2 linked regions of the Tomitella gaofuii genome follow. The protein of the gene in region 1 interacts with the protein of each later gene in a pairwise test. Links are inferred from orthologs where the notes say so. Each region holds a gene or a part of one and is shown in the gene's direction. Other genes may lie near its edges.

Region 1 (7,578 bases):
CCCCACAGGGCGCCGACGAACACGAGCAGGTCCAGGATGTCGAAGCTTGCGAACGCGAACATCACGCCGGCCGCGGTCGCCGCGACCATCGTCAGACGGCCGATGAGCAGCATCGTGCCCGGGTTGACCTTGCCGCGAGCGAGGTTCTTGCCGTAGATGTCGGCCATCGTGATCGAGGCGAGGGCCGAGAGGTCGGAGTCCGCGGTGGACGCGAGCGAGCCGATCACCATGATGAACAGCGCGGCGATGAGGACGCCGGGAAGGAATTCCACGGCCATGTCGGGGATGAGGTTGTTGGTGTCCCCGTCGGTGGGCTTGAGCCCGATCATCGCGGCGAGCATGCCCAGCATGCCCAGACCGATGACGGTGCCGGCGTAACCGAAGGTGGCGGTGACGAACGTCGATTTGATCTTGTCCTGGCGTACCGCGAACAGTCGCTGGGCGATGGTCTGGTTGCCGATCGCGTAGGCGAGCACGGCGACCATGTAGGGCGCGCCCTGGTACAGGAAGGCGTCCATGGAGAAGAAGTTCGCCATATCGGGGTTGCCCGCGTCGTAGAACGAATCAAGCCCGCCGCGGAGCATGTCCGGGCCGCCCGCGGCGAAGAAGATCACCGGGATGATGACGACCGCGGCGCCCATCAACGCGACGAGCTGCGCGGCATCGGTGAGCACCGCGGCGCGGAAGCCCGACCAGATGCTGTACGACAGGATGCCGATGGCCACCACGAGAACGCCCGTGGTGAAGCTGAACGGCGTGAGGATGTAGACCAGCGCGCCGGCGGCGGTGAAGTTGGCGGTGATGCTGATGATGCTGCCGACCACGTTGGACACCGCCAGCAGGAGCTGACTGGAAGTGCCGTGCCGTGCGTGCATCACCTCGGCCAGGGTGTGCGCGTGCGGCGCGATCTTGCGGAACCTCTTGCCGAACGGGTAGATGCACAGGATCATCAACGCGCCCCACAAGCCGTAGTGGATGGGGCCCGAGATTCCGTACTTGTAGCCCGCGGTGGCGGCGGCGTAGAACGATGCCGCCCAGATCCACGTCGCCGTCATCGACGACGACGAGAGCCCGAAACCGACGGCGCCGTTGGACACCATGAATCCGTCGGCGTTCTCTTTCTTTTCGCGGATTGTCAGGGTGAGCAGAAAGGTGATTCCGAAAAATGCTACGAGCAATAAGATCGTTGTTGTCGCGCTGAGTGGGTGCACATGTCCTCCGTCAGGGGGCGCCGCTGCCGGGCGCGCCGCCCCCTCGGAGGGGATGCGGGCACCGGTCGGCACCGGTCTGTGCGGGGCAAACGGGTTGCCTCGCGCAGATCGGTGCGCGCGTGAGCGGCCCCGGGCCAATAGGGTCCGTGCAGATGCCGCCCGGATTCCCGCGGCGACCCTTCCGGTTCACGTGTCCGAATAGGCGGTCGCCGACGGTCCGGCGGATGCACTGCATTCGGACTGTATCAACTGTCGACTTCCGGTCGTCCTTTCCTGACGACGCAATTTGTGGAGGCGTGTTACTGCATGGTACGGTATGCGGTTTCGATCGTTCGGAATCCATTTGTTGAATCCGCACCGTGTCCGTGGTTTCCGGCGGAGAACTCGTCGATGGACGGATATGCTGAGCATCACATGGTCGGTGCTGGCGCGCGGGAGTCACGTGATGTACTGCGGCCGGGGAGGGGAAGGACGGGTGACGGGGTTGACGGGCACGCCATCGGCGGGCGGAGACGGCGCAGTCGTGATCATCGGCGGAACCGGCGGGATCGGCAGCGCCGTCGTCCGGGCGTTCCTGCGGGACGGCGCACCGGTGTGCCTGACCTACCACCGCAACAGGGGACGGGCGGACACGCTGCTCGCCGAGGCCGGTGCGGCGTCGGGTGCAAGCGCGGAATCGGCCGCGTTGCCGCTCGACCTCGCCGACCTCGACGCGGTGGCGGCGTTCGCGGAGGATGCGGGTCGCAGGTTCGCCGCGATCCGCACAGTGGTCTATGCGGCAGGCCCTTTGGTGCGGCAACGGCATCTCAGCCGCGTCGCACCGGCGGAGATGCGTGATGTGCTCGTCGGTGACAGTGCCGCGTTCTTCGCCGTCGCCCACGCATTCCTGCCGGCGCTGCGCGAATCGGGCGGATCGATCGTCGCGGTGACTTCGGCCGCAGGCCGGCGCTTCGCCGTCCGTGACGGCATGTCGGTGGTGCCCAAGGCCTCGGTGGAGGCGATCGTGACAGGGCTGGCGGTGGAGGAGGGCCGGTTTGGTGTGCGTGCCAACTGCGTCGGCCCGGGCATGCTGTCGGACGGGATGGCGCAGGCCCTGGCCGCCGCGGGCGACCTGGACGACGCCGCCCTGGAAGCGGCCCGCGTCAACACCCCTCTGCGCCGGTTCGGCACGTGCGCCGACATCGCGGAGGCCGTGCGGTTCCTCGCGTCGGACCGTGCCGGCTTCATCACGGGGCAGAAGCTGGACGTGGACGGCGGGTACGGAGCCTGAGCGATGTCGGCGGCGGCCGGTAGTCTCAGCGCGTGGCGCTTTACCGGAAGTATCGACCGGCGGCCTTCGCGGAGGTCGTGGGACAAGAGCACGTCACAGAGCCGCTCAGCGCGGCCCTGGAGTCGGGGCGGATCAACCATGCCTATCTGTTCTCGGGGCCGCGCGGCTGTGGCAAGACGTCGTCCGCGCGCATCCTCGCCCGGTCGCTGAACTGCGTGGAGGGCCCGACGGCCACACCATGCGGCGTGTGCCGGTCGTGTGTCGCCCTGGGGCCCGGAGGGGCGGGCAACCTGGACGTCGTCGAGCTCGACGCGGCCAGCCACGGCGGCGTGGATGACACCCGAGACCTGCGTGACAAGGCCTTCTACGCGCCGGCGGAGTCGCGTTACCGGGTGTTCATCGTCGACGAAGCCCACATGGTCACCAATGCCGGTTTCAATGCGCTGCTCAAGATCGTCGAGGAGCCGCCGGAGCACCTGATCTTCGTGTTCGCCACCACGGAGCCCGAGAAGGTGCTGCCGACGATCCGGTCGCGCACCCACCACTATCCGTTCCGGCTGCTGCCGCCGATGGTGATGCGCGGACTGCTCGACCGCATCTGCGAGCAGGAGCATGTCACCGTGGAGGACGCGGTGTATCCGCTCGTCATCCGCGCGGGCGGAGGTTCGCCGCGTGACACGCTCAGCGTGCTCGACCAGTTGTTGGCGGGCGCCGGGCCGGAGGGCATCACCTACGGTCGTGCGCTGGCTTTGCTGGGGGTCACGGACGTCGCCTTGATCGACGACGCCGTGGACGCGCTCGCGGTGGACGATGGAGCGGCCATCTTCGAGACGGTCAACCGGCTGATCGAGGCCGGGCTCGATCCGCGTCGCTTCGCGTCCGACCTGCTGGACCGACTCCGGGATCTCATCGTGCTGCGGGCGGTGCCCGACGCCGGGGAGCGCGGGCTCGTCGACGCCCCGGGGGACGCGCTGGAACGCATGCGTGAGGAGGCCGAGCGCATCGGTCCCGCCACGCTCACCCGGTACGCGGAGGTCGTCCACGATTCGCTCACGGACATGCGCGGCGCCACCGCCCCGCGCCTGTTGCTGGAGGTGATGTGCGCGCGGCTGCTTCTGCCCGCGGCGTCCGACGAGTCGTCGGCGATGTTGCAGCGGATCGAACGCCTCGAACGCGGAGGGGGTGCCGGTGTCGCGGCGCCGGCAGGTTCCGCGGGTGCGGGTGCGGCAGCCGTGTCCGGTTCCCCGGCCGGGGGTGCTCCGGAATCGGGCGGTAGCGGTGAGGAGCGGCCGGTGCCGCGCTTCGTCCGCCCGTCGCAGCGCCGGGCCACTCAGGAGACCGCGCCGCCGCGGCACGACCCGCCGCAGGAGAAGAGCGCAGTCCCCGAGCCCACGGCACCGCAGAACACGGCACCCGCTCCCGTGCCCACGGCGCCGGTCATCGAGGAGCCGGCAGTCGCGGAACCGGCTGTCGATGAACCCACCAGTGCGGTCGCGACGGCCGAGCAGCCGGATGCACCGGATCCGGCCCCCGTGCAATCTGCTCCCGCAGGGCAGGCCGATGCGCCCGGTCCCGTCGTCGAGGACGAGCCGCAGGCGCCTGAAGCGCCACAGCCGCCCGAGGAGCAGGCTGCGGCGGGAGGCCGTCCCGACGCGGTGGCCGTCCGCGCCGCATGGCCGGAGGTGCGCGCGGCGATCCGTTCGCGCAGCCGCACCGTCGAGGTGATGCTGGCGGAAGCAGTGGTCAAGCGCGTGGACGACGACGTGGTGGTGCTCGCGCACCCGTCCCCGCCGTTGGCCACCAGGCTTGCCGAGCCGCACAACGCACAGCTCATCCGCGAGGCGATCGGGCACGTGTACGGCGGCGAATGGCGGCTTGCCGTGGAGAACGACAGCGGGCCGGCACAGGCCGGGGGGCCGCCGCAGACCACCCGTGCACAGCGGGCTTCGCGGCAGGCGCAGGCCGGTGCGCAGGCGCCGCAGGGTTATTCGCGGCCGAGTCAGGCGGCGCGCGCCGAACCCGCTCCCGTGCGGGGCGAGGGAGCCGCACCTCAAGGCTCCGCCGGCACACACCACGGCCCGGTCCGCGGAGGTGGCGGCCACGCCGGCCGGCACCGGCGGTTCGACTCCTGTCGAACCGGGGGACGGTCCGCAGGACGCGGGCGCCGCGGCTCCGCGCGACGAGGACGCCCCGCCGGAGGAGGGCTCTGCACCGCCCTTCGACGAAGCGGCGGCCGAAGAGGAGATGATGGCCGAAGCGGCCGCCGGACCGGGGGTGACCGCAGAGCGCCGGGACCCTGAGGAGGCGGCGGTGGAGTTGTTGCGCGGGACGCTCGGAGCCACGCCGATCGACGAGTGAGTCGTCCCGACACCGCTGCGCTGCACCGGGATCGAGTGCAGTTCCGAGATTCCGGAGGCTGGACGATCGAATGCGTGTACTATAGAACACATGAACGGGGTGGGGTTCGGGGGGCTTGAGCGCGGCGCTGCCGGGGTGGTCGAAGGCCGCATGGAGGCGATGCTGCCGGAGTGGTGTCGTGAGTTGATGCTGACGCACCAGCGTGACGAGAATGCCGCAGCGGCACGACGTCTGCTCGGTGTGCGTGATCTGGTCGATACGCGCTGTGCGATGCTGCAGCGCTCCGGCACGAGCGCGGGGCGTGCCCGCCGCACAGCGCTCTCGGAGGTCGCCGCGGCGTCGACGTGCACGATGCACATGGCGGAGGTGCATTACGGGATCGCGGCGCTGCTGCAGCTTCACCTCACCGCGGTGCGGGACGCGGCCCTCGCCGGCCTGATCGACTATGCGCATCTCGCCGTGCTGTATCACGGGTTCGCCCAAGTGGATCCGGACATCATCGAGGCTCTCGACGAGGAGATCGCCGCTTCTGCCCGGCTGCTTGCGCCCGGTGCGCTGACGCTCGAGGTCGAGCGGCTACTGATGGAACGCGACCCCCGGATGGCGGAACGGCTGCACGCGCGTGAGCGTTCGCGCCGCCGCGTCACCGTCGCACGGCGCACCAGTGGAATGGCGGACGTCCGCGCGTATCTCGCCGCCGATGAGGCGGTCGTCGTCGACGAGGCCATCGACGCTCTGGCGAGTTCGGTCTGCGCCACCGACCCTCGGGATCGCGCCACGCGGCGGGCCGATGCGGTGGTCGCGATGGCGCTGGGAGCCGACAGGCTCGAATGCAGGTGCGGGCGGCCGGAGTGCAAGGAGGCCAGGCGTCCGGATCCATGCGTGGGACCGGCTGAATCGGTCCGTTCCGAGGTTGCGCCGGCGGATCGCGATGCCGCATGCGACGCGGAGCCCGCTTCGCCGACCCCGGAGAGCACCGGCGACGTCGCTACTGCGGGTGGCCGGGTGGGAGCGCAGCGCCGCGTTCACGTGTATGTGCATGTGGACCTGGCCACGCTCGCACATTTGACGGACACCCCGGGGCATCTCGAAGGGTACGGCCCCATCTGCGCAGAGTACGCACGCATGCTGTCTGAGAGCGCGACGTGGCAACTGGTGTTCGCGGAGGCGAAGCACCTCGCGGAACACTGGCTGGCGCACAACCCGCAGCCGGGATGCGGCGGCGGCCGGAACCCGTCGGACGCCGGCGGCCGCGCGGCGGATCGCAGTGACGGGGGAGAAGACCGTCTCGAGGGTGCCGGCGGCCAGGACCGGGTCGATCAGGATGGGGGAGATGAACCCGACGACGGCTCTTACGATCCAGAGCTCGAGGACCCCGAGTACATCGCTTTCATCGAAGCGGCCTACGAGCGTTGGCAGGCAAAGGAGAACCGCCTGCAGCGCGAGATCGATTCCATGGGCGAGCGGACTCTCCCCGCCACGGCGGGCGCTGCGGCAGGGCTTCCGCGTCCGGCACCGTCGACTCCGCTTCGGCATGCGCGGATCCCCGCGCTGAGGACCGTCCCGGTCATCGGTGACGGGCGGCTCATCGACACGATCCGTTGGCGCGTGGCGGCGTGCCGTGGCATGGGTTCCGGCATCCACCCGGACGGGCACGGCGGATACTCCACGCCGCCGCCGGGCGCGCTCACCTACAAGCCTGCCCGTGGCATCGCCCGCGAGGTGCGCACGCGTGACGGGCACTGCCGGCATCCCGGCTGTGTTGTGCCGGCACGGCGGTGCGAGATCGACCATGTGGTCCCCTTCGACCACGACGCTCCGGAACGAGGCGGCTGGACGGTGCCGCAGAACCTGCACTGCCTGTGCAAGATGCACCACCAGCTCAAGACATGGCGCCTGTGGGACGTCGCGGTATTGGCGGGCTACGCGGAATGCTGGTCATCGAACGTGACCGGGCAGTGGCTGATCAGCGTGCCGGGAGGGTTCCGCACGCGGCCGGTGCCGGCGGACGACGAGATGGAGCCGGAATCCGATCCAGGGCACGGCCCCGGCGGACGTGCGGCCGTGTCCGCCGAGGACATCGCCTTCGGCGCAGCGGATCCGGACGCGGACCCATCCGAAGACCTGCCATTCTGACCATCAGCCCAGGTGCGCGGCCAGAAACTCGCGGGTGCGGATGCCGGCGTCCTCGGCGGCCTCGCGCACGTGCTTCGGCGACGACGGGTCCGAGGCGAACGCGTGCCCGGCGCCCGGGTAGCGCACGATCTGCGTCGGCGCGTTGACCGGCTCGATGGCAGTCCGAAGCCGCTCCACCTGCGCCGGAGGGATGGACCGGTCCGCGTCGCCGTAGAAGCCGAGCCACGGGACACGCACACGCGCCGCCGTCTCCAACCCCGACTCGAATCCGGGCCACCGGGGCTGGTCGATGCCGCTGCCGTAGAAGGTGACGGCGGCATCGACGTCGGCGTGGGCGGCCGCCCACAACGCGATCGTCCCACCCATGCAGAACCCGATGATCCCGACCCGCGGGGCACCGGCCTCCCGCAGGAAACCGGTGGCGTTGTCGACGTCGGCGGTGATGGCCGCGCCGTTCAATGAGGCCATCACCGGCCTGGCTTTGGCGAAGTCGTGGTCTTCGATCACCACGTCACCGCGGCGGTGGTACAGATGTGGCGCGACGGCGACGTATCCCACGTCGGCGAACACCCGCAGCAGCCACTCGATGTACCCCGTGACCCC
Region 2 (6,502 bases), 2.2 Mb from region 1 along the record:
GGTCGGCATAATCCGCTACGGCCGCAGGCTCACCTCCGCCTGGTGGGCCGTGGGCCTGGGACTGGTGCTCGGCGGCGCTCTGGGCAACCTCGTCGACAGGCTCTTCCGCGCGCCGGGGCCCCTCGAAGGGCACGTCGTCGACTTCATCGCGGTCGGCTCGTTCCCGGTGTTCAACATCGCCGATTCGGGGATCACCGTCGGCGCGATCCTGCTGGCGGCGCTGGCGCTGTTCGGCGTGGAGCCGCAGCAGCGGCCCGTGGCGGGGTCCGCGGACGATGCGGTGTCGGTCGGGGATGCCGAGGCCACAGGGGATACGGGGTCCCCGTCCGATGCCGAGACCGCATCCGATTCCGACACTGCGTCCGATGCCAACACCGCAGACGAAGCGGATTCCGCAGACGATGCCGGGTCCGACGCCGCCGGGCCTGCCGACACCACCGACGGGAAGGACCTGCCCCGCGATGCCTGATACCCGCACGATCCCCGTGCCCGACGGGTTGGACGGGATGCGGCTCGACGCCGCGCTCGCCCGGCTCACCGGACTGTCGCGCACGGCGGTGGCACACCTGGCCGAGTCCGGTTCGGTGCGCATCGACGGCGCCGCCTGCGGCAAGTCCGACCGGCTGCGCGCCGGCGTGTGGCTGGACGTGGACATGCCCGAACCTGAGCGGCCGCCGACCATCGACGCCGAACCGGTCCCCGGCATGGACATCCTCTACTCCGACGAGCACATCGTGGTCGTGGACAAGCCCGTGGGAGTCGCGGCGCACGCGGGCGTCGGCTGGACCGGGCCCACGGTGGTCGGCGGGCTGGCCGCCGCGGGATTCCGCATCTCCACCTCCGGCGTGCACGAGCGCCAGGGGATCGTGCATCGGCTGGACGTGGGCACCTCGGGAGTCATGGTGGTGGCCACCTCGGAGGTCGCCTACACCCGGCTCAAGCGCGCGTTCAAGGAGCGCACCGTGGACAAGCGCTACCACGCGCTGGTCCAGGGGCACCCGGATCCGTCCAGCGGCACCATCGACGCGCCCATCGGGCACGCCCGCGGCAACGAGTGGAAGTTCACGGTGCGGTCCGACGGGAAGCACAGCGTCACCCACTACGACACGGTGGAGGCGTTCCGGGCCGCCAGCCTGCTCGACGTGCACCTGGAGACCGGCCGCACCCACCAGATCCGCGTGCACTTCGCCGCCGTGCACCACCCGTGCTGCGGCGACATGACCTACGGCGCCGACCCGGTGCTGGCCAAGCGCCTGCGGCTCGAACGTCAATGGCTGCACGCCCGGTCGCTCGCGTTCACACACCCCGGGGACGGCCGCTGGGCGGAGTTCACCAGCGAGTATCCGGACGACCTGCAGTACGGGCTGGACGCGCTGCGCGAGGCGGCGTGACGGCGCTGCGGCGTGTCCCCGCCGAGGTGTGGACGGCGGTGGTGATCGTCGCCGTGGTCATCGCGGTGTTCCTGGTGGGCAAGGCCAACCCGATCCCGCCCCCGCCCGTGACGACGGACGCGCTCGGCCCTGCCGCCGGCGAGACCGCTGCGGAGTACACGGCGCGCGCGGCGGCGAGCCTGCAGCCGCGCGGCACGCCGGACGCGGAGCACGGCCCGTCGGAGGCGCTGCACTGGGCGCTGGTCTCGTTCGACCAGGGCGTGGGCGCGGAGGACGCGGCGCGGGCGGTGGCGCCGGTGCGCATATCCGAGGTGCTCAGTCACGTGCCCGTCGACGGGGCGCAGACGCCGGTGACTCCGGTGCAGGTCCCCGCCACCGACGACCCGGCCGCGATGGTGGCGCGCGCCCAGTCCCGCGCGGCCGACGTCGTCGCACAGCGCACGGGGCTCGCCGCGGCGGGCAGGTACGCAGCGGGGGCGGGGAACGCAGCGGGGGCGGGGAGCACCACGGCGGCCGCGGTGGTCGACGGGCTCCGCGGCGGCTGCGCGTGCGTGATGGCATTGGTGGTGCACGGAACCCTCGGCGACCTGCGCGCGGTCGCCGACCGGCCGGGCGTCCTGGCGGTGGAGGCGCTGCCCGCGGACGCGGTGTTCGGCCGTTTCGCGGTGCGTCCGCCGGTGCAGTACCTGGACTGACCACGGGCGCCGATCCGGCGCGCGGACGGGTGGGACGCCGACGTCGGCGACGGCCTAGACTCGTCGGCAGCCGGTGGTGGTCTCCGCCGGCCGGGCGCAGTCGGCGAAAGGACCGGGCAGGACGTGGCGGACGCGGTGCAGTCGAGGGATTCCAGTTCGTTTGTGCACCTGCACAATCACACCGAGTATTCGATGCTCGACGGGGCCGCCAAGACCGACGCGCTGTTCGCGGAGGCGCACCGGCTGGGCATGACGGCCGTGGGCATGACCGACCACGGCAACATGTTCGGCGCCAGCGACTTCTACAACCAGGCCGTCAAGGCGGACATCAAGCCGATCATCGGCATCGAGGCCTACGTTGCCCCGGAGTCGCGCTTCAACACCAAGCGCATCAAGTGGGGCGATCCCGGCCAGAAGTCCGACGACGTGTCGGGCAGCGGCGCCTACACACACATGACGATGGTCGCCCGCAACGCGACGGGTCTGCGCAACTTGTTCAAACTGTCGTCGCTGGCCTCGATCGAGGGGCAGCTGGGCAAGTGGGCCCGCATGGACGCCGACATCATCGCCGAGCACGCCGAGGGCATCATCGCCACCACCGGGTGCCCGTCCGGCGAGGTGCAGACCCGCCTACGGCTGGGGCACGAGCGCGAGGCGCTCGAGGCCGCCGCGAAATGGCAGGAGATCTTCGGCGAAGAGAACTTCTTCATGGAGGTCATGGACCACGGCCTGTCCATCGAGCGCCGCGTGCGCTCGGGGCTGATGGACATCTCCCGGCAGCTGGGGATCCCGCCACTGGCCACGAACGACTGCCACTACGTCAAGCAGGACTTCTCGCAAACGCACGAGGCGCTGCTGTGCCTGCAGACGGGCAAGACGCTCAACGATCCGACCCGGTTCAAGTTCGACGGCGACGGTTACTACCTCAAGCCCGCGTCGGACATGCGTGCGCTCTTCGACGACGAGGTCCCCGGCGCCTGCGACAACACGCTGCTGGTGGCCGAGCGCGTCGAGTCGTACGAGCAGGTGTGGACCCACCACGACCGGATGCCGATCTTCCCGGTCCCCGACGGACACACGCAGGGTTCGTGGCTGCGCGAGGAGGTGGCCGCCGGGCTGCGGCGCCGCTTCCCGTCGGGGCCGTCGCAGGCGTACCTGGATCGGGCGGACTACGAGATCGGCGTCATCGAGCAGATGGGGTTCCCGGCCTACTTCCTCGTGGTCGGCGACCTGGTGCGGCATGCGCACGAGGTGGGCATCCGCGTGGGGCCGGGCCGCGGGTCGGCGGCCGGCTCGCTGGTGGCCTTCGCGCTGGGCATCACCAACATCGACCCGTTGCCGCACGGCCTGCTGTTCGAGCGGTTCCTCAACCCGGAGCGCGTGTCGATGCCCGATATCGACATGGACTTCGACGACCGCCGCCGCGGCGAGATGGTCCGCTACGCCTCCGACCGCTGGGGCGAGGACAAGGTGGCCCAGGTCATCACGTTCGGCACGATCAAGACCAAGGCGGCCATCAAGGACGCCGCCCGCGTGCACTTCGGCCAGCCCGGCTTCCAGATCGCCGACCGGATCTCCAAGGCCCTGCCGCCGCCGGTCATGGCCAAGGACATCTCCGTCGCCGGAATCACCGACCCGGAGCACGAGCGGTACGCGGAGGCGGCCGAGGTGCGCGCGCTCGTCGAGACCGATCCCGATGTGCGCACCATCTACGACACCGCACTGGGCCTCGAGGGGCTGATCCGCAACGCGGGCGTGCACGCGTGCGCGGTGATCATGTCCTCGGAGCCCCTCATGGACGCGATCCCGCTGTGGAAACGCGCCCAGGACGGCGCCATCATCACCGGGTGGGACTATCCGTCGTGCGAGGCGATCGGCCTGCTCAAGATGGACTTCCTGGGTTTGCGCAACCTCACTGTGCTCGGCGACGCGCTCGACAACCTCAAGGCCAACCGCGACGTCGAGCTGGACCTGGACACGCTGCCGCTGGACGACGCGAAGACCTACGAGCTGTTGGCGCGCGGCGAGACGCTGGGCGTGTTCCAGCTCGACGGCGTCGCCATGCGCGACCTGCTGCGGCGCATGCAGCCCACCGGGTTCGAGGACATCGTCGCCGTGCTGGCGCTGTACCGGCCCGGACCGATGGGCATGAACGCCCACAACGACTACGCCGACCGCAAGAACGGCCGCCAGAAGGTCACGCCCATCCACCCGGAGCTCGAGGAGCCGCTCAAAGAGATCCTGGCCGACACCTACGGCCTGATCGTCTACCAGGAGCAGATCATGCAGATCGCGCAGAAGGTGGCCGGGTACTCGCTGGGCCGAGCCGACATCCTGCGCCGGGCCATGGGCAAGAAGAAGGCGTCCGTGCTCGAGGCCGAGTTCGAGGGCTTCGAGAAGGGCATGCAGGACAACGGCTACTCCAAGGAGGCCATCAAGGCCCTGTGGGACACGATCCTCCCGTTCGCCGGCTACGCGTTCAACAAGTCGCACGCCGCCGGCTACGGGCTCGTCTCCTACTGGACCGCTTACATGAAGGCGAACTACCCGGCCGAGTACATGGCGGGCCTGCTCACGTCGGTGGGTGACGACAAGGACAAGGCCGCCGTCTACCTCGCGGACTGCCGGCACCTGGGCATCACGGTGCTGCCGCCGGACGTCAACGAGTCCGGGACGTACTTCGCGTCGGTCGGCGAGGACATCCGCTTCGGCCTGTCCGCCGTGCGCAACGTGGGCACCAACGTGGTGTCGTCGATCATCGCGGCGCGCGAGCAGAAGGGCGCGTTCACCGGATTCTCGGACTACCTGGGCAAGGTGGACGCCGCGGCCTGCGGAAAGAAGGCCATCGAGTCACTGATCAAGGCGGGCGGCTTCGACTCGCTCGGGCATCCGCGCAAGGGGCTGCTGCTGGTGCACTCCGACGCCGTCGACGCCGTGATGGGCACCAAGAAGGCCGAGGCCATCGGTCAGTTCGACCTGTTCGGCGGGGACGGAGCCGCGGAGGAGAACTCCTCGGTGTTCGACATCCCCGTGCCCGACGAGGAATGGGAGACCAAGCACCGGCTGGCCCTCGAACGCGAGATGCTCGGCCTGTACGTCACCGGCCACCCGCTCAACGGTGTCGAGCACGTTCTGGCCGCCCAATCGGACACGTCCATCCCCGCGATCCTCGAGGGCAAGGTCAAGGACGGCACACAGGTGTCGGTGGGCGGCATCCTCTCGTCGGTCAACCGGCGGGTGAACAAGCAGGGCCTGCCGTGGGCGTCGGCGCAGCTCGAGGACCTCACCGGCGGCATCGAGGTGCTGCTGTTCCCCAAGACCTATTCGGTGCTGGGCATGGACGTCGCCGACGACGCCATCGTCCTGCTCAAGGGGCGCATCTCCGAGCGCGACGAGCGGCGCTCGCTCATCGTCAACGACCTGGCGGTGCCGGACCTGTCGTCGGTGGGCGTGGCGCGGCCGCTGGCGGTGACGATGGCGACGCGCATGTGCACCCCCGACAAGGTCGAGACACTGCGCCAGGTGCTCACGCGGCACCCGGGCACCTCGGATGTGCACCTGCGGCTCGTCAGCGGCGAAGGGGACAGGGTGCGTCTGTTCCGTCTGGACGAGCGGTTGCGCGTCGATCCCACCTCGGCGCTCATGGGCGATCTCAAGGCGCTGCTCGGCGCCGGCTGCCTGGGCGCCTGAGACCGGCCTGCGGGCGCGCCCGCGGGGGTGCGAGAATCGGGGGTTGTGACGACCAACGAGCAGACGCAGGCAGGTTCCGGGGCGCGCGGCGGGCGGGGCGAGCTGCCCGCGGCGGGCGACATCGACGCGGCCGCCGCGCGCATCGCCGACGTCGTCGTGCGCACTCCGCTGCAGTACTGCGAGCGTCTGTCGGCGGCCACCGGCGCGCGCGTGTTCCTCAAGCGCGAGGACCTGCAGGGGGTCCGCTCCTACAAGATCCGCGGCGCGTTCAACCTGATGGTGCAGCTCGCCGACGACGAGCGTGCCGCGGGTGTGGTGGCCGCGAGCGCGGGCAACCACGCGCAGGGCGTCGCCTACGCCTGCCGTTCGCTGGGCATCCACGGCCGGATCTACGTGCCGACGAACACCCCCAAGCAGAAGCGGGATCGCATCCGCGCCCACGGCGGCGAGTACGTCGAGCTGGTGGTGACCGGGACGACGTTCGACGCCGCGTCGGCCGCGGCCCAGGCGGACGCGGAGCGTACGGGCGCGACGATCGTCCCGCCTTTCGACGACCCCCGCACCATCGCCGGCCAGGGCACGGTGGCGGCGGAGATCGTCGAACAGCTCGGCGGGGCGCCGGACACGGTGGTGGTCCCGGTGGGCGGCGGCGGGCTCATGGCGGGGCTGGTGTCCTACCTGCATGACCGCGCCCCCGGGGTGTACGTGGCGGGTGTGGAGCCGGCG

What was found. The genes of interacting proteins can lie anywhere in the genome.
Region 2: the proteins of H4F70_RS03140 (region 1) and dnaE interact in binary tests that used the Escherichia coli proteins (3 or more experiments, as listed by UniProt). The link is inferred for Tomitella gaofuii from one-to-one orthologs.

The regions. Positions count from the first base shown.
Region 1 is NZ_CP059900.1:674,363-681,940, forward strand. What follows is about bases 2,195-5,147. They hold H4F70_RS03140 (DNA polymerase III subunit gamma and tau), read left to right. Parts: upstream 2,195-2,513; coding sequence 2,514-4,781; downstream 4,782-5,147. Other genes in these bases: H4F70_RS03135 (SDR family NAD(P)-dependent oxidoreductase), read left to right, coding at 2,195-2,481; H4F70_RS03145 (HNH endonuclease signature motif containing protein), read left to right, coding at 4,930-5,147. Also shown: H4F70_RS03130 (sodium:solute symporter family transporter), read right to left, coding at 1-1,178; more of H4F70_RS03135, read left to right, coding at 1,612-2,194; more of H4F70_RS03145, read left to right, coding at 5,148-6,975; H4F70_RS03150 (dienelactone hydrolase family protein), read right to left, coding at 6,979-7,578. UniProt on the Escherichia coli protein: Part of the beta sliding clamp loading complex, which hydrolyzes ATP to load the beta clamp onto primed DNA to form the DNA replication pre-initiation complex.
Region 2 is NZ_CP059900.1:2,911,530-2,918,031, reverse strand. The notes cover bases 1,872-5,976. They hold dnaE (DNA polymerase III subunit alpha), read left to right. Parts: upstream 1,872-2,209; coding sequence 2,210-5,776; downstream 5,777-5,976. Other genes in these bases: ilvA (threonine ammonia-lyase IlvA), read left to right, coding at 5,879-5,976; H4F70_RS13480 (hypothetical protein), read left to right, coding at 1,872-2,086. In the rest of the region: lspA (signal peptidase II), read left to right, coding at 1-469; H4F70_RS13485 (RluA family pseudouridine synthase), read left to right, coding at 462-1,391; more of H4F70_RS13480, read left to right, coding at 1,388-1,871; more of ilvA, read left to right, coding at 5,977-6,502. UniProt on the Escherichia coli protein: DNA polymerase III is a complex, multichain enzyme responsible for most of the replicative synthesis in bacteria. This DNA polymerase also exhibits 3' to 5' exonuclease activity. The alpha chain is the DNA polymerase catalytic subunit.